3 linked regions of the Methylacidimicrobium sp. AP8 genome follow. The main gene of each other region encodes a partner of the protein of the gene in region 2 in a complex. Links are inferred from orthologs where the notes say so. Each region holds a gene or a part of one and is shown on either strand. Other genes may lie near its edges.

Region 1 (4,421 bases), 320 kb from region 2 along the record:
GGAGCCCCCCGGTACGACGGCCGGTTCGACCGGGTGGTCGAGGCCGCGCTGGCCGACGCGCACGCCTGGCAGGCGGGAGGGGCGGACGCGCTCTGCCTCGAGAACTACGGCGACGTCCCGTTCTGGAAGTCTTCGGTCCCGGCGGAGACGATCGCCGCGATGGCCGCCGTCGGCGCCGAAATCCGGAGGGAGGTCGGACTCCCGCTCGGCTTCAACGTGCTCCGCAACGATCCGCGGGCCGCGCTCGCGCTCTGCGCGGCTTGCGGGGGGAGCTTTCTGCGGGTCAACGTCCTGGCGTCGGCCCTCCTCACCGATCAGGGTCTCCTCGAAGGGGAGGCGGCTGGCCTCCTGCGCGAGCGGGCCCGGCTGGAGGCGCGGGTCCGGATCCTGGCGGATCTGCGCGTCAAGCACGCCGCGCCTCTCGCCGCCCGCCCGCTCGAGGAGGAGGCGATGGACCTAGTCGAGCGGTCCTTGGCCGATGCCCTCATCCTCACCGGGCCCCGAACCGGCTCCGAGGCCTCGCCGGAGGAGATCGAGCGGGTCCGGAGCGCTCTCCCCTGCACGCCGGTCCTGGTCGGAAGCGGGATCTCCGAGGGGAACCTGGCGCGCTACCTTCCGGCGGCCGACGGTTTCCTGGTGGGGAGCTCCGTGAAGGAGGGCGGCATCGAATCTCCGGTCGACAGGGAGAAGGTCCGCCGGCTCGCCCTCCTCTTCCACCGCACGGGATGAGGCTCCCTCCATGGCTGCCGTCCGCCGGCCCGCTCCGCCGGACGGCCTTCGCGGCGCTCCTCCTCGGGATCGTGATCGGAGGCGTCTGGCTCTGGCGATCGCTCCTCCTCTGGCCGTTTCGCCTCGAGCAGCGCGTAATCGTACTGGTTCCCGAGGCCGCATCCTGGCAAGGCCGGCTTTCCCGCTGGCAGCGGACTCTTCCCGGCGGCCGGTGGCAGCAGAAGGGAGAGGCGATCCCTGTACTCCTCGGCCGCAACGGAGTCGCCTGGGGCATCGGCTTGCATCCACCGCAGCCCGGCCTCCAGAAGGAGGAGGGGGACGGCCGGACCCCGGCGGGCCGCTTCCGGATCGGGCTGGTCCTGGGAACCGCTCCCTCTTTGCCCGCGGGGGCCAAGTGGAAGCTCTACCACCGGAAATCGGAACGGGATGCTTGGATCGAGAACCCCGAGCTTCCCCACTACAACCACCTGGTCACCGTTCCCGCCGCAGAGGATCCGCCGGAGTGGTTTGCGCAGGAGAGGCTCCGGATCGAGGACCCGGTGCTCGAATGGATGATCGCCGTCGAGCACAACTACCCGGATAGTCGGCCCGGCGCCGGCAGCGCGATCTTCCTCCACGGACGATACGGCGAGCGGGTCCCTACGTCCGGATGCCTGGCGCTACGGAAAGAGGAGATCGTCGAGCTGCTCCGCTGGCTCGATCCCCGCGGGAGGCCGGAGCTGGTGGTCCTGACCCGGGAGGATTACCTGCGCCTCTGGTCCGCCTGGCGGTTGCCCCGGCCGGAGCGGGTCGGAGCCGCGGACCGGCGATGATCCGGCCGCCGGTCAGACCGCGCCGCCGAAGACGGCAATCAGGACGGCCACGACCACGATGTTGGCCATCGAGATCGGCAGCAGGATCTTCCAGCCGAGCGCCATCACCTGGTCGTAGCGGAAGCGCGGCAAGGTCCAGCGGATCCACATGAAGAAGAAGACGAGCAGGCAGACCTTGACCAGGAAGACGAGCGCCTGGAGGAGAAAGGTGCCGACCGAGGAGGCCGTTCCCAGCCAGCCGAAGGGGAGGCTCCAGCCTCCCAGGAAAAGGGTGACGAAGAGCCCGCTGGCGGAGATGAGCGCCGCATATTCGCCCAGGAAGAACATCCCGAAGCGCATGCCGCCGTACTCGGTGTTGTACCCGCCCACGAGCTCCTGCTCGCTCTCCGGGAGGTCGAACGGAGCTCGGTTGGTCTCCGCGAAGAGGGTGACCAGGAAGATCAATGAGGAGAGGAGCAGAAACGGCCAGAAGAGAAGGAGGTGCCAATCCAGGTGCTTCCCCGCAAAAGGCAGGAGGAACCAGCCGCGCTCGATCTGAAACTCGACGATCTTGGGCAGGCTCAAGGCCCCGGAAATCAGGAAGACGGGGACCGCGGAGAAGCCGAGGGCGACTTCATAGGAGATCATCTGGGCGCTTGAGCGGATCCCCCCGAGGAACGCGTACTTTGAGTTGGACGACCAGCCCGCGAGCACGATCCCGTAGACCGCCAGCGAGGTGACCGCAAAGAGGAAAAGGGCGCCGATCCCGACGTTGGCGATCACCCCGGGCTGGGGGATCTCGACGGAGAGGCCGGGAAAGCGGATCGGATCGACTCCGGCGAACGGGATCACGCAGACCGTCAGTAGGGCCGGAAGGAACGAGAGGATCGGGGCCAGATTGTAGTAGAAGCTCCGCACGTGTCCCGGAACGAACTGCTCCTTGAGCATGAGCTTGAAGGCATCGGCCAGCGGCTGCCCGAGCCCCGCCAGGCGCGCCTGAAGGAAGGGAAGTCCTACCCGGTTCGGCCCGATCCGGTCCTGAATGGCCGCGCTTACCTTTCTTTCCGCCAGGACGGCGTAGGCGACCAACCCCAGGAGGACGGCGACCACCAGGAAGATCTTGACCAGCGTGCTGACGAGAAAGACGGCGAGCGTGGCTTCCATGGCCAATTCCTAGCGCGCGTCTCCGGGGAGCGGATGTCCCTGGTCTCCCAGACCCGCCCAGCTCAGGCCGCCGAAGGCGGGCACCGCCGCAGCCATCTTCGCGAAGATCTCGGCACTGCTCGCGCCGGGATCCTCCCCCCCCAAGGCGAGGAGGAGCGACCGGAGGATCCAGAGGTCTTCCCGGGCGCGCCCCGGTGGCGGGATCGCCCGCCCGAGCCGCTGGACGCGGCCGGCCCGGTTCACCATCGAGCCGCTCTTTTCGGCGAAGGAGGCGCCCGGGAGGACCCAGTGGGCCTTTTCGTAGGTCTTGTCCGCAAGCAGGCCTTGCCAGAGGAGGACGGAGAGCTTCTCCAGGCCCTCTTCGGGCAAACCGGCGGCGACCGCATCCTCGTGGAGGCAGAAGAGCCCCTTGACCGTTCCTTCCTCGATGCGCCGGCGTAGCTCCGGGAGCCGTTCGCCGCCGCTCCCGATCTCGAGGAGCCGCGCGCCCCGGCTGTTCGGGTTGAGGTCGTCGCTGCGCAGCAGGCCGTCGGCCTGCCCCTTCCGCGGAACGACCTCGGTGAGCACCGCCGGACCGCCGAGGAGGTCGCGCAGGCACCGGACCAGGAAGAGCTCCTCGTTGGTCAGCCGGGCGGAGGCTAAAATCGCGAGCGTGCCGGGCTCCAGCCTGCGCAGGGCTTCGGCCGCCTGCGCCAGGAGAAACGACCACTCGCCCGGAAAGAGCTGGTTCTCCTCCCGCCGGGCCGGCTCGAGGACCCGCTGCTTGCTATGGATGTAATGGAAGCCCAGACGCCCCTGGTCGCACATCCAGTGGGAGTTGACCGCTTCGTTGACCCGCGGGGTCAAGCGGTAGACGATCCCTTCCCGGCTGCCGATCGTCACGTTGCAGCCGGTGGCGCAGTCGACGCAGATGCTCTTGGTCTCCTTCAGGAACCAGACGCGCATCCGGAACCGGAAATCTTTGGAGGTGAGGGCTCCGACCGGGCAGATGTCCACCGTGTTGAGCGAGTAGTCGCTCGTAAACCGCTTCTGCGGGTGGATCGCGAGCCGGCTGACCCCGCCGCGCTCGGTGATCCCCAGGCAGTCATCACCCGCGATCTCCCGGGCGAAACGGATGCAGCGCGTGCAGAGGATGCACCGCTCGTCGTCGAGGACGATCCGGGGGCCGATGTCGACCCGCTTCGGCTTCCGGACCTTGTCCTCCACGAACCGGCTCCGGCCCTTGCCGTAATCGAAGGCAAACTCCTGGAGCTTGCACTCGCCCGCCTGGTCGCAGATCGGGCAATCGAGCGGATGGTTCGCCAGCAGGAACTCCATCACTCCTTTCTGGCAGGACTCGACCAGCGGGGAGCTCGTCCGGATCCCGAGTCCGGGAAAGGCGGTAGTCGCGCAAGCGATCTGCGGCCGCGGCATCCACTGGAGCACCGGCCGCCCCTCGCCGTCGAGGACCGGCTTCCGGTCGGGGCCGAGCTTGGGCGTGCCCATCTCGAAGAGGCACATCCGGCAGTTACCCGCGATGGAAAGCTTGGGGTGGTAGCAGTAGTGGGGGATCAGCTTGCCGAAGCGGCGGGCCACCTCGATCACGTTGAGCCCGGCGGGGACCTCCACCCACTGGCCGTCGAGCTGAACGGGCACCGGCCGGGCGTCGGCCGGCGGCAAATCGTGATCGAACGGATTTTTGATCAAGGCCATGGTTCTTCTCGGTGGCGGAGCCGGGTCAATGGACGGCCTCCAGGC
Region 2 (7,333 bases):
TCGTACATCAAGGCCAGCTTGAGGCCGTAGGTGATCGGCTCGGCATGGACGCCGTGCGTCCGGCCGATCATGGGCACGAAAGCATAGCGGCGTGCCTGCTCCCCGATCGTGATCCGGAGGGCGAGCAGGTCCTGGTGAAGGAGATCGCAGGCCGCGCGAAGCTGAAGAGCGAGGGCGGTGTCGAGAATGTCCGAGGACGTGAGGCCATGGTGCAGCCAGCGGCCCGCCGGTCCGGCGTGCGCGGCGATCTCTTCCAGGAAGGCGAGGATCTCGTGTTGGGTCTGCTCTTCCCGTTTCTGGACTTCGGCCAAGGAAAAGCTGACCCGTTCACGAATCCGTGCCGCCTCCGCGGCGGGGACGTGCCCCAGGCGCGCCATCGCCTCGACGGCCAGAAGCTCGATTTCCAACCAGAGCTCGAGGCGGCGCTCCTCGCGCCACAGGGCCCGCATCGGCTCTCGGCTATAACGTGCCAGCATGTCTCTTTCCGTACGGGCTTCTTGTGCAAATTACAAGGGGAGTTCGGCTAGGCCGGCGCAGGCAGAGTCCAGGATGCGAGCCGGCGGTAACGGCTGCCTTCCGGCAGGGTCTCCGAGCGGACAAGCGCCATCTCCCGGACCGACCAGTCGATCGGGCATGCGAGCCGGTGCAACAGAACCGGCTGCCGCCCGCCGCTTCTCCGCGAAGTCGGCAGAATCACGCGGCGCGCCAAGGTGATGTGCGGAAAGAACGGCGGTCCTTCCCGGCGTGGGACTCCGGCGGCGGGAAGCCCTTTCCGGAGGGATTCGACCAGATGTTCCAGAGCCGCCGAACGCTCGCTCGGAGCTAGCCAGAGGAGGCCTTCCCGACCGGCAGGCTGCAAGAGCAGCCGGTCGAGATGGAGACAAATCCTGGGGAGCGCGCAAGGGGTAACCAGAGAAATAAGAGAGTCGATCCGCTCCTCATCCACCGAAGGGAGGAAGAGAAGAGTCAGATGGAGGTTCTCCTGGGCGGTCCACCGGCAGGAGACGGTCCGTTCGAAACCTTGCGCGGCCTCCCGGAAGCGCACCTGCTCTCGTGGGGACGGCCAGAGTGCGAAAAAAAGCCGCATGCCCGTGCGCCGCTTCCTCTTCGTTCTTGTCCGTTTTTCCCAAGAGGCCACCCGTTGGAAAAGAGGAAAAACGTGCTTTCCCCGTGAGAGGGTTCTTCGTAGGGTGTCCGATTGGAGGGTAGCATGAATCTTGAGTATGTCCCAATCTTGTTCCAGACGGTGATCGCAGTCGTGGTCGCCGTCTCCATGCTGGGAGGAGCGATCCTGCTCGGCCAGCGGGGACGCCGGACCCCGGCCAAGGACATTCCCTACGAATGCGGGAAGGATCCGATGGGCCCGACGAATCCCCGTTTCACCGTCAAGTTTTACATGGTGGCGATGCTCTTTATCCTCTTCGACATCGAGACCGTCTTCTTTTTCGCCTGGGCAGTCGTCTATCGCCAGGAGCTCGCGTACGGGCCCCGGATTCTTTTCGCCATGCTTTTCTTCCTGGCCGTGCTCGGGGTAGGCCTCGTCTACGAGCTGCGGAAAAAGGCGCTCGACTGGACTAGGCACGGGTAGCCTGCCGCTTCGGCCGGTTCGTGCGGGCGCTCAACTACGGACGGCCTGGAGAGCGGTGACGCCGAGGATGATGCAGGCAATGCCGAAGAGCTTCTGCCAATGGAAGCTCTCTCCCAGCAAGAAAACGCCGATTACCGCGGTCAGCGCGGTCCCCGCTCCCGCCCACACCGCGTAGGCGACCCCCATTTCGAGGCTCTTCATGGCGTGCGCCATCAAGACAAAGGCAGCGCCGGAGAAGACAAGCACCAAAGCGGCGGGAAGGGCGCGGGTGAATCCCTGCGAGATCTTCAGGCAGATGGTCCCCGTCACCTCGAGGAGAATGGCGCCTGCCAAAAGCCACCAGCCGGGTGCCTGCATAAGAACTTCCTTCACAAGAAAATCTCCGCTATGGGCGAACTGCGGGAATGTCTCGGAGATCCTCGGGCAGCCGATCCGGCGGGAAGACCTCGATCGGCAGCCGGAGGAGCGAAATCAAGGGGACGCCGAAATCGATCGGTTTCGGGCTCCGGTCGACCAGGCAGGCGATTCCGACGATCCGCCCGCCCGCGCTCCGGGCGGCGGCCATGACCTCCCGGATCGCTCCTCCTGTGGTCACCACATCTTCGGCGATGAGGAGCCCTTCGCCTCGGGCGACCGTAAATCGTTTCAGGAAGAGCCGATCCCCTTCCTTTTCCGTATAGATGTGGCGGCGGTCAAGCTGACGGGCTAGCTCCTGCCCGACGGGGATACCCCCCAGCGCCGTGGAGATCACGGTGGGAAAAGGGAGGTCCCGGACGCGGTCGGCAAGCGATCCGCAGACTTCCGAAGCCAGCCGGGCGTGCTGCAGGAGGAGCGCACACTGGAGGAATTGCCGGCTGTGCAAGCCGGAGCGGAGGACGAAGTGGCCTTCCAGGAGCGCGCCGGTGGCGCGCAGCTGCTCGAGCAGGTCCATGGCAGTTAGCGGTGCGCGATCGCTTCGATTTCGATCCGGCTGCCCTGCGGAAGGCGGCTGACCTCGACGACCGTGCGGGCGGGCCGTGGGGCCGGAAAGCGTTGCGCATAGATCCCGTTCATGGCGGCGAAGTCGTCGAGATCGGTCAAGAAGACCGAGACCTTGACGACATCCGCCAGGCCCAATCCCTCCTCCGCGAGCACGGCCTCCAAGTTGCGGATCGCCTGCTCGGTCTGCCGTTCGATCGTTTCGGGCAGCGGCCCGCCGTCCGGAGGCAGCGGAAGTTGGCCGGAGACGAAGCAGAGCTCTCCGATGGTGATTCCCGGCGAATAGGGGCCGATCGCAGCGGGGAGCCGGCGGGGGACGACGGCTTTCTTAGGCGGCATTCCACCTATTGATGCCCAGGGCTCCGTCTTTGACAAGTCATTGATTTGCGCCTTGCGCGGCGTGGCGGCGACAGCGAAAGTGAGAGCCGGCAGGAGAAATTGATGGCGGGGATGATCGCGCAGAAAATCGGGCAAGATTCCTTGATCTTCTTTGCCACGATCAACCCTGTGGGAGTCTTGGGCTTTTTTTTTCATCTCACCGCGGGCCTTTCCGATGCCGAAAGGAGGACGATAGCCCGGCGGGCGGTTCTCTATGCCGCGCTGGTCTTGGGCAGCTCGGTCTTTCTTGGCCAGGTACTGCTCGAGGCGATGCACGTGCGCATCGCCTCCTTTCAGGTAGCGGGCGGATCGATCCTTTTTTTGTTTGCCCTGCAGATGATCTTCGGGCACCAGCAAGAGGCGAAGGCGGCTAGAGGGGAGGATCCGGCGATTTTCCCCTTGGCGATGCCGCTGATCGCAAGCCCCGAGGCCATCCTGGCGGCCGTCCTGCTGACCGACAACAATGTGTATCCGATCCACGTCCAGATGATCGATATGGGCCTATTGCTCGGCATCTTGTTGTTCACCTATCTTATCCTAGTCGGCAGTTCCCGGATTGCCCGGCTGCTCGGAAAAGGGGGCATGGCTCTGCTCATCCAAGCAACAGGTCTGATCCTCGCCTCTCTTGCCGTGGAGATCGTGGCGCAGGGGCTGGCCACTCTCCAGGCGGCAAACGGAGCCGCGGCCGTCCATACCCGTTGGTAAGCCTTGCCTCTGGCACTGGCAGCCGCGAGCCATGAGCACGGAGACCGAGTATAGCTTCGTTCCCCTTTGGGGACGAGGCGGATATCTCCTCGCGGAGGAGCCGATCGAAATCGTTCGGGGCACGCGCGAAGAGTGGGAGCGGCTGCGCGCGGCCTATCTGGCACATGCGGGCAGCGATCCGACCGCCAGCGCCGGCGGGCTGATGGGCTCGGTCTCTTTCGCTGGCGACTTTCGGTTCGGCATCTACCGGAGGTGGCGGCGGAGTCCTGCTCCCTGGCAGGAGCAGTCCTGGCTGCGGAGGCGTCCCAAGAGACCGCCCCCCCCTCGCCGGCTTCCGCCCGCCTTCTCGCGAACCGGGCGGGAGCGCTTCGTGGCCATGGTCCGGCAGGCGCAGGAGTATATCCGGTCGGGAGACATCTACGTGGTCAACCTCGCCCGCCGGCTCCGATGGGAGCTTTCCGCCGATCCTTTCCGCCTCTGGGAGTGCTTGCTCGCGCAGGATCGTCCTGCGGGCCGGGGCTTTCTCAAGACCGAAAGCGGGTGGCTGCTCGCCGCTTCTCCGGAGCTTTTCCTCCGGATCCGGGGCAGGCGCATCGAAACACGGCCGATCAAGGGAACGCTGGCCCGTCCCGCGGGGGCCCAAGCCGGTTCTCCGGTCGCCCTGCGGGAAAACCCCAAGGAGCGGGCCGAGCTTTTGATGGTGACCGATGTCGAGAGAAACGATCTTGGGCGGATCTGCCGTTTCGGGACGGTGCGCGTCGCGCGGTTTGCGGCAATAGCGCGCCACGCCCGTCTTTGGCACCTGTATTCTTCGGTGCACGGGCTGCTGCGGCCCGAAGTCGATCCGGTCACCGCGCTCTTTGCTTGCCTGCCCGGCGGATCGATCACCGGCGCTCCCAAGCGGCGCGCCGCCGAGATCCTCTCGCAGCTCGAGCCGGAACCGCGCGGACTTTACACGGGCATTTTCGGATACATCGCTTTTACCGGAGAGGCGGCCTTCACCATGACGATCCGCTCGTTGGAAGTGAGCTCCGAAAGCGTTTCTCTTGCGGTCGGCAGCGGGATTACGATTGATTCGAACCCGGAAGCGGAATACGAGGAGACCTGCCTGAAAGCAAAAGCCGGGGAGGAAGCGCTTCGCTTGTACGTGACGGGAGGGACGGCGGTACGGGGATGACGCGGACCAGAAATACGACCGGCTCGGTACCGAGAGTTACGGCCGGAGAGTTTTTTGAGCAGCACGGTGCGGCGCTGCAAGGAAAGCTTGTCGCCGGCCGGTCGGGCTTGGGGCGGATGATCCTGGAAGGATCCGTAAACCGACCGGGACTCCAGCTTGCAGGGTATTTGAAGAATTTCGCTTGGCAGAGAGTGCAGATCATCGGCGCCGGGGAGACTTCCTACCTCCGGAGCCTGGATGCCGAGGAAGCCCGCGCGAGGGTTCGGGCCATTTTCCTGCGCAAGATTCCCTGCCTGATCGTCTCCCGCGGGATTGTCCCGCCCGATTTTCTCATCGAGGAAGCCGAGCAGACCGGCACGCCGCTCTTCCTTTCGCGCTTGCACACCATGCGGCTGATCAACACGGTGACGATCTGTCTGGAAATGGATTTCGCTCCTCGGGTCAACGAGCAGGGGAGCATGGTCGATATCCAGGGAATCGGCGTGCTGCTCAAGGGTGCGAGCGGGGTCGGGAAGAGCGAGTGCGTCCTCTCCCTTTTGGCTCGGGGCTACTCCTTGGTCGCGGACGATATCACGACCATCTTTTGCTTGGAAGGGAGGGAGCTGGTGGCGCGCGCGCCCGACATCAGCCGCTTTTACATGGAGGTTCGGGGGATCGGCATCGTCGACGTCACCAGCTTGTTCGGCTTGCGCGCGATTCGCATCGAAAAACGGGTCGACTTAGTAGTCACCTTGCGCGAATGGGAGCGGGACGAGGAGATCGAGCGGGTCGGGCTCGATCAGGACGAGTACGAGATCTTGAATATCCGGGTTCCTCATGTTACTATTCCGGTTCGTCCGGGCAGAGATTTGGCTACCTTGGTCGAGGTGGCGGCCGTCGATCAAAAGCTTCGAGCGATGGGGCATAATGCCGCGCAGGAATTCAACCAGAAGCTGACGAAACTCACCAAGAGAAGGCAATAGCGAGCGCCATGGAGAAATCGGTTGCCGACAACGCAAGCGGAGAAAAGCAAGCGGGAGTGGAGGAAGCCGAGGCGGAGGTCGTGATCTGCAACAAGCTTGGACTTCACGCTCGTCCTGCGGCCATGTTCGTCAAGGTCGCCAACCGCTTCGTTTCGAACGTCCAGGTCGAAAAGGAAGGGGAGGCGGTCAACGGCAAGAGCATCATGGGGATCATGATCCTCGCCGCCAATCAAGGGTCCCGCTTAAAGATTTCCGCCAAGGGGCCCGATGCTGCCGCTGCGGTAGCGGCGTTGTGCAATCTGGTGCAGAGAAATTTTGATCAAGACACTTAGCCCACCGGTTTCTCCATCGCAACAAGCCGCGTTTCTTCCCTACGCCTGCTGCGGATGAACGTTTCCTGCCAGGGATGGTCGCATCCCTGTCGGGGCTGGCGGCGGCAGAACGCTGCTCAGAGTATAGGATAGGCAGGCCGGGTTCCCTTCATGAGCGGTAAAGCCGAAGAATGTTTTGCGGGGGTATCGGCCGCACCGGGAGTGGGAATCGGACCCGCGTTCGCGATCCGCGGAGATTTTGCCGCCGTCCGCCGGCGACCCGTCGCTGCGGAGCAGATACCGAAGGAACTCGAGAGGCTCGAGCTTGCGTTGCTGAAAACCCGGCAGGAGCTCTTGCAGGCCAAGGAAGAACTCGTCCGCTCCTGGTCGCAGGCGAGCGACTCGCTTTTTGAAGCGCATCTGCTGGCCGTGGATGATCCTACGATCCTCGATGCGGTCAAAAGGCGGCTCGAATCGGAGAAGATCTGTGTCGAGGCCGTTTATCAGGACGTGATTCGTTCGTTCGTCGACCAAATGGAGCGCATCGATGACGTCTACCTGCGGGAGAGGGCCCTCGACGTCCGCGACGTGGGCAAGCGGGTGCTCCGGAACCTGCGGGAGGGTGCGGCGGGGGGTTTGGGGATCGACAAGCGCTGCGTCGTCGTTGCCGACCTGCTGCTCCTCTCCGATCTTATTTCCCTCGATCGCCGCCTGCTCCTGGGCATCGTGACCGAAGAGGGCAGTCAGACCTGCCATGCGGCGATATTGGCTCAATCCCTGAACATCCCCGCCGTCGTGGGAGCCCACGGCATTCTCGATCGGTTGGATGAGGAAACGGAGGTCCTGGTCGACGGCTTTGCGGGGATCGCCGTCCTCCATCCGACCGAAGAGAGGAAGGCCCGTGCGCGAGCCGAGCATGCGCGCTTCCTCACCCAGACGCAGGCGGCGCGGGCAAGGCGAGGACCGGCAGTCACGCGCGACGGGCAAAGAATGCAGGTTTCGGCGAACGTGGAGCTTCCGGAAGATCTGCCCCTCATCCGCGAGAACGACGCCGACGGGATCGGGCTCTATCGAACCGAGTTCCTCTTCCTCCGCTCCGACCGCGGGCCGTCCGAGGAAGAGCAGCTGGCCGTCTATCGAGAGGCGGCCGAATCGGCGAAGCCCAACCGGCTCGTGATCCGCACCCTCGATGTGGGCGGAGACAAGCTCCTCCCATGGCTCGCCGGCCGGTCGC
Region 3 (4,400 bases), 310 kb from region 2 along the record:
TGCTCGCGGGCCAGCTCTTCGATCGGCTTGCCCGGTTCGTAAGGGGTCAGCGCACGGATTCCCGGGTTGACGAGGTCTTCGAGGGTAGTCACGGTTCGGTGCGGATCTCCTCCAGGCTAAAGGTTTATTAACCCTCAGGCAAGCCGTTCGGCACGCGGGCATCGGCTTCCCCGGCTCCGTTTCCGGGAAGCAGCGGCGGAGGAGAGGGCGGAACGGGGGCGGGCGCGGGACGGCCGACTCCCGTGGAAACCTAGAGCTAGAGGCCATTTCTCACAAGCTTTCTCCTACGGCTTGCAAAACAGGCTCGTCTGCTTCGCTCCCGCTTGGTTTTCCATCCTCGCAGTATGTATTCCAACAGCTCCGGTGGGAAACCTGCGCCCGCCTCGCACCCAAGCCCATTTGCGGCGCCTCGGCTACGAAATTTGTGAGAAATGGCCGCTATGGGCCTTCATTCTTCCCGGACCTTTTTGCTTGCCGCCAGATGCTTCCTCATTAGATTGGTCGTACATGGCCCAGACGCAAGAGCTCGGTTACAACTCCAAGGTCGAGGGGGACGTCGTCCTGACGACCGTGGATTCCGCGATCAACTGGATGCGGAAAAACTCCCTCTGGCCGATGCCGATGGGGCTGGCCTGCTGCGCCATCGAGCTCATGGCGGCTTCGTGCGCGCGTTTCGACATCGCTCGCTTCGGCGCCGAGGTGATGCGGTTTTCCCCCCGGCAAGCGGACCTGATGATCGTGGCCGGGACCGTGACCTACAAGATGGCCTACGCAGTGAAGCGGATCTACGACCAGATGCCGGAACCGAAGTGGGTGATCGCGATGGGAGCTTGCGCTTCGAGCGGGGGCATGTACCGGAGCTACGCGGTCCTTCAGGGCATCGACCGGCTCATTCCCGTCGACGTGTACATCTCCGGCTGCCCTCCCCGGCCGGAGGCGCTGCTCGACGGGCTTCTGCGGATCCAAGCCAAGATCGACGGCGAGCCCGCGCTCCGTCGCCTCAAGCAGGTCGCCTGACCGGAGACGGCGATCGATCGGGCCCGAGCGTGCAGGGATCCCTATTGCCGGGCGGATTTAGACAATGACGAAACGGGAAGCGGTCGAGAACCTTCGTTCGAACCTGGGGGCCAAGATCCTCGGGGTGGATGAGTTCCGGGGCGAGACGACGGTCCGGCTGGACCTTTCGGGGATCGTGGATGCGGCGCGGCTTCTCAAGCAGATAGGCTACCGGATGTTACTCGACATGACGGCCGTCGACCACCTGGGGGAAGAGCCCCGGTTCGAGATGGTCTACCATTTCTTCTCGGACGCGACCGGCGAGCACCTGCGGCTCAAGGGGAGGGTGGGAGGCGAGGAGCCGACCGTGCCGTCGCTCACGGGGGTCTACGCCACCGCGGATTGGCAGGAGCGCGAGGCTTTCGACATGATGGGGATCCGATTCGCCGGCCATCCCGACCTCCGGCGGATCCTGATGTGGGAGGGATATCCGTTCCATCCGCTGCGCAAGGATTTCCCGTTGGAAGGGAAGGCGAGCGACGCCGGCGCGGTCGCCTTTAGCGAGCCGGCCCCGATGGACGGAGGTCCTTTTGTCACGCTTCCGGCCAAGGAGAGCGAAAAACGAGAGCCGCGGGCCCATCCTGCGGATGAACTGGAGGAGGTGCAGGGATGACGGGTCAGGCGAGTCTGGTTACGGAGAGAATTCCGCTTGGCGAGGATCTTTCGGATGCTCCGGCCGGCGAGCGGCTCATCGTCAATGTGGGGCCGTCCCATCCGAGCACCCACGGCGTGCTCCAGATCCTGGTCGAGCTCGACGGGGAGACCGTGGTCAAGGCAGACCCGGTGATCGGCTACCTCCACCGGGGGGATGAGAAGATCGCCGAGAACATGCACTACAACCAGTTCATCCCCTACACCGATCGCCTCGACTACCTGGCGCCGCTGGCGAACAACGTCGCCTACGCCTGCGCCGTCGAAAAGCTGATGGGATGGACCGTGCCGCCGCGCTGCCAGGTAATCCGGGTGATCTGTTGCGAGCTGGCCCGCATCTCCTCCCACCTGCTCGGCTTGGGCGCCTTCGCCATGGACTGCGGGGCGGTTTCGGTCTTCCTCTACACCTTCACCGAGCGGGAAAAGATCTACTCGCTGATCGAGGAGCTGACCGGCGCCCGGTTCACGACCACCTATACGCGGATCGGGGGTCTGGCCCGCGACCTGCCCGACGGCTGGGTCGGGCGGGCGCAGGCGTTTGTCGATCAGTTCGGCGCCCGCGTCGATGAGATCGACAAGCTGCTTTGCCGCAACCGGATTTTCGTCGACCGGACCAAGGACGTGGGCGTGATCTCCGCGGCCGATGCGCTCGACTACGGACTTACCGGCCCAAACCTCCGGGCCTCCGGAGTCGATCTCGATCTGCGCAAGAAGCTCCCCTACCTCGGGTACGAGCAGTACGACTTCGAGGCGGTCGTCGGGAGCGCCGGCGATTGCTACGATCGGTTCGTGGTGCGGTTGGAGGAGATGCGCCAGAGCCGGAGGATCCTGCAGCAGGCGCTCTCCCGGATCCCGGACGGCCCGATCTGCGTCGACGAGGTGCGCAGCTACCTCCCGCCGAAGTCGGCGGTTCTCACGAAGATGGAAGAGCTGATCCAGCACTTTATGATCGTCACCGAGGGGATCTCGGCGCCCCCCGGAGAGGTCTACTTCGGGGCGGAGAACCCGAAGGGAGAGCTCGGGTTCTACATCGTCAGCAAGGGCGGCGGGGTTCCCCACCGGCTGAAGATCCGGGCTCCGAGCTTCATGAACCTGAGCATACTCCCCAAGCTTCTCCCGGGCCACCTGATGGCGGACGTGGTGGCGATCCTCGGAAGCCTCGATTTCGTCATGGGGGAGTGCGATCGCTAGCGCGGGAGGACGATCCGGCATGGTAGAACCTGAACAGCCCCTGCTGCCCGGCGACGAAGTGCCGAGCGCCGAATTCGAGCGGAAGGCCGACGAGATCATTGCCCAGTACCCCGTCTCCCGGCGCAGCGCCTCGCTACCCCTGCTTCACCTCTGGCAGGAGGAGTTCGGCTTCATCAGCGAGCGGGCCGTCGAGTGGATCGCGGCGAAGCTCGGGATCAAGCCGATCCACATCCTGGAGCTGGTGACCTTCTACCCCATGCTGCACCGGCGGCCGGTGGGGAAGACCCATTTCCGGGTTTGCCGCACGCTTTCCTGCGCCTTGGCGGGCAGCTACGAGCTCTTCGCGCGGATCCGGGAGCTGTGCGGGGCGACCGTCCCCGCGGGCCACGGCCTCTACCTGAGCCCCGACCGGTCCTGCTCCGTCGAGTTCGTCGAGTGCCTGGCCGCCTGCGGGTCCGCCCCGGCCATGATGGTGGATGAGGAAGAGTTCGAGCGGGCGACGATCGATACCGTGGAGGAGATCCTGCGGCGGCGGAGGGCGCAAAACGGCGCGGCCCAAGGCGCTGAGAAAGGTTAAGAAAGGTTCCCATGCCTCAGCCTCAAGACGGAGCGACAACGGCCAACCCGACGCGGGAGCATCGGATGATCCTCCGCTACGTCGATCAGCCCGGATACACGACCGACATCGACTGCTACCTCCGGCACGGCGGCTACGCGCAGCTTCGCAAGGCCCTCTCCATGGACCCGGCGGCGATCGTAGGGGAGGTCAAGGCGTCCGGCCTGCGGGGAAGGGGTGGCGCCGGGTTCCCGACGGGCACCAAGTGGGGCTTCATCGACCACACGAAGAACCGGAAGCCGGTCTACCTGCTCTGCAACGCGGACGAATCCGAGCCCGGAACCTTCAAGGACCGCCAGATCATCTATAAGGATCCCCACCAGCTGATCGAGGGGATGATCATCTCCTGCTATGCCAATCGCGCCCACCTGGGCTACATCTACATCCGCGGCGAGATGGCGCGGGGGGCCAAGATCCTGGAGCGGGCGCTGGCGGAGGCCCGCGAGAGGAACTTCCTGGGAGCCAACATTCTCGGCAGCGGGTACGATCTCGAGATCTTCGTCTTCCGGGGTGCCGGCGCCTACATCTGCGGCGAGGAGACGGGCTTGATCGAATCGCTTGAGGGGAAGCGGGCGTATCCGCGGATCAAGCCGCCGTATTTCCCGGCCGCGTTGGGCCTCTATCTCTGTCCGACGATCGTCAACAACGTCGAGACCCTCTGCCACGTGAAGCATATCGTGGAGATGGGCGGCGCGGAGTACGCCAAGATCGGCACTCCGAACAACACGGGCACCCGGATCTGGTGTGTGAGCGGCGACGTCCGCCGGCCCGGCTACTTCGAGTACGACTGCGGAGCGATCACGATGGGCGAGCTGCTCTACGACGTCTGCGGCGGCATCCGCGACGGCAACCGCCTCAAGGCGTTGATTCCCGGCGGCTCCTCGGC

Evidence for each region. The genes of interacting proteins can lie anywhere in the genome.
Region 1: the proteins of MTHMO_RS10130 (region 2) and MTHMO_RS08690 are in contact, whole or in part, in a cryo-EM structure (PDB 6KHJ), measured with the Thermosynechococcus vestitus proteins. The link is inferred for Methylacidimicrobium sp. AP8 from one-to-one orthologs. Residues at the interface, in WP_126986108.1 of Thermosynechococcus vestitus: Gly6, Tyr7, Glu8, Tyr9, Phe10, Gly12, Phe13, Leu14, Ile16, Cys17, Ser18, Pro21, Ala24, Leu25, Ala27, Ser28, Leu31, Arg32, Pro33, Ser35, Arg40, Leu41, Thr42, Thr43, Tyr44, Glu45, Ile51, Gly53, Ala54, Trp55; in WP_126985484.1 of Thermosynechococcus vestitus: Gln8, Lys26, Trp29, Leu30, Pro33, Met34, Met37, Leu38, Leu83, Ile84, Phe85, Lys86, Glu87, Asp88, Val89, Leu90, Pro91, Ala92, Thr100, Ala104, Val107, Ile108, Phe111, Leu112, Tyr114, Ile115, Ile125, Ser126, Leu128, Phe133.
Region 3: the proteins of MTHMO_RS10130 (region 2) and nuoD are in contact, whole or in part, in a cryo-EM structure (PDB 6ZJN), measured with the Thermus thermophilus proteins. The link is inferred for Methylacidimicrobium sp. AP8 from one-to-one orthologs. Residues at the interface, in WP_096411116.1 of Thermus thermophilus: Glu45, Ser46, Asn48, Pro50, Ala51, Gly52, Glu53; in WP_223903221.1 of Thermus thermophilus: Met26, Thr27, Asn29, Gly31, Pro32, His34.

The regions. Positions count from the first base shown.
Region 1 is NZ_LR797830.1:1,855,329-1,859,749, forward strand. Bases 620-3,610 are described here. They hold MTHMO_RS08690 (complex I subunit 1 family protein), read right to left. Parts: upstream 2,685-3,610; coding sequence 1,554-2,684; downstream 620-1,553. Other genes in these bases: MTHMO_RS08680 (BtpA/SgcQ family protein), read left to right, coding at 620-729; MTHMO_RS08685 (L,D-transpeptidase), read left to right, coding at 726-1,541; MTHMO_RS08695 (molybdopterin-dependent oxidoreductase), read right to left, coding at 2,694-3,610. Outside these bases: more of MTHMO_RS08680, read left to right, coding at 1-619; more of MTHMO_RS08695, read right to left, coding at 3,611-4,376; NADH-quinone oxidoreductase subunit NuoF, read right to left, coding at 4,402-4,421. UniProt on the Escherichia coli protein: NDH-1 shuttles electrons from NADH, via FMN and iron-sulfur (Fe-S) centers, to quinones in the respiratory chain. The immediate electron acceptor for the enzyme in this species is believed to be ubiquinone.
Region 2 is NZ_LR797830.1:2,166,629-2,173,961, reverse strand. What follows is about bases 1-2,899. They hold MTHMO_RS10130 (NADH-quinone oxidoreductase subunit A), read left to right. Parts: upstream 1-1,210; coding sequence 1,211-1,588; downstream 1,589-2,899. Other genes in these bases: MTHMO_RS10115 (RidA family protein), read right to left, coding at 2,525-2,899; pyrE (orotate phosphoribosyltransferase), read right to left, coding at 1,974-2,519; MTHMO_RS10125 (multidrug efflux SMR transporter), read right to left, coding at 1,619-1,960; thpR (RNA 2',3'-cyclic phosphodiesterase), read right to left, coding at 524-1,087; purB (adenylosuccinate lyase), read right to left, coding at 1-476. In the rest of the region: more of MTHMO_RS10115, read right to left, coding at 2,900-2,905; MTHMO_RS10110 (MarC family protein), read left to right, coding at 3,017-3,649; MTHMO_RS10105 (anthranilate synthase component I family protein), read left to right, coding at 3,681-4,826; hprK (HPr(Ser) kinase/phosphatase), read left to right, coding at 4,823-5,788; MTHMO_RS10095 (HPr family phosphocarrier protein), read left to right, coding at 5,797-6,120; ptsP (phosphoenolpyruvate--protein phosphotransferase), read left to right, coding at 6,271-7,333. UniProt on the Escherichia coli protein: NDH-1 shuttles electrons from NADH, via FMN and iron-sulfur (Fe-S) centers, to quinones in the respiratory chain. The immediate electron acceptor for the enzyme in this species is believed to be ubiquinone.
Region 3 is NZ_LR797830.1:1,860,208-1,864,607, reverse strand. Bases 812-3,781 are described here. They hold nuoD (NADH dehydrogenase (quinone) subunit D), read left to right. Parts: upstream 812-1,665; coding sequence 1,666-2,898; downstream 2,899-3,781. Other genes in these bases: nuoF (NADH-quinone oxidoreductase subunit NuoF), read left to right, coding at 3,487-3,781; MTHMO_RS08705 (NAD(P)H-dependent oxidoreductase subunit E), read left to right, coding at 2,918-3,475; MTHMO_RS08715 (NADH-quinone oxidoreductase subunit C), read left to right, coding at 1,082-1,669; nuoB (NADH-quinone oxidoreductase subunit NuoB), read left to right, coding at 812-1,017. Outside these bases: hisC (histidinol-phosphate transaminase), read right to left, coding at 1-92; more of nuoB, read left to right, coding at 508-811; more of nuoF, read left to right, coding at 3,782-4,400.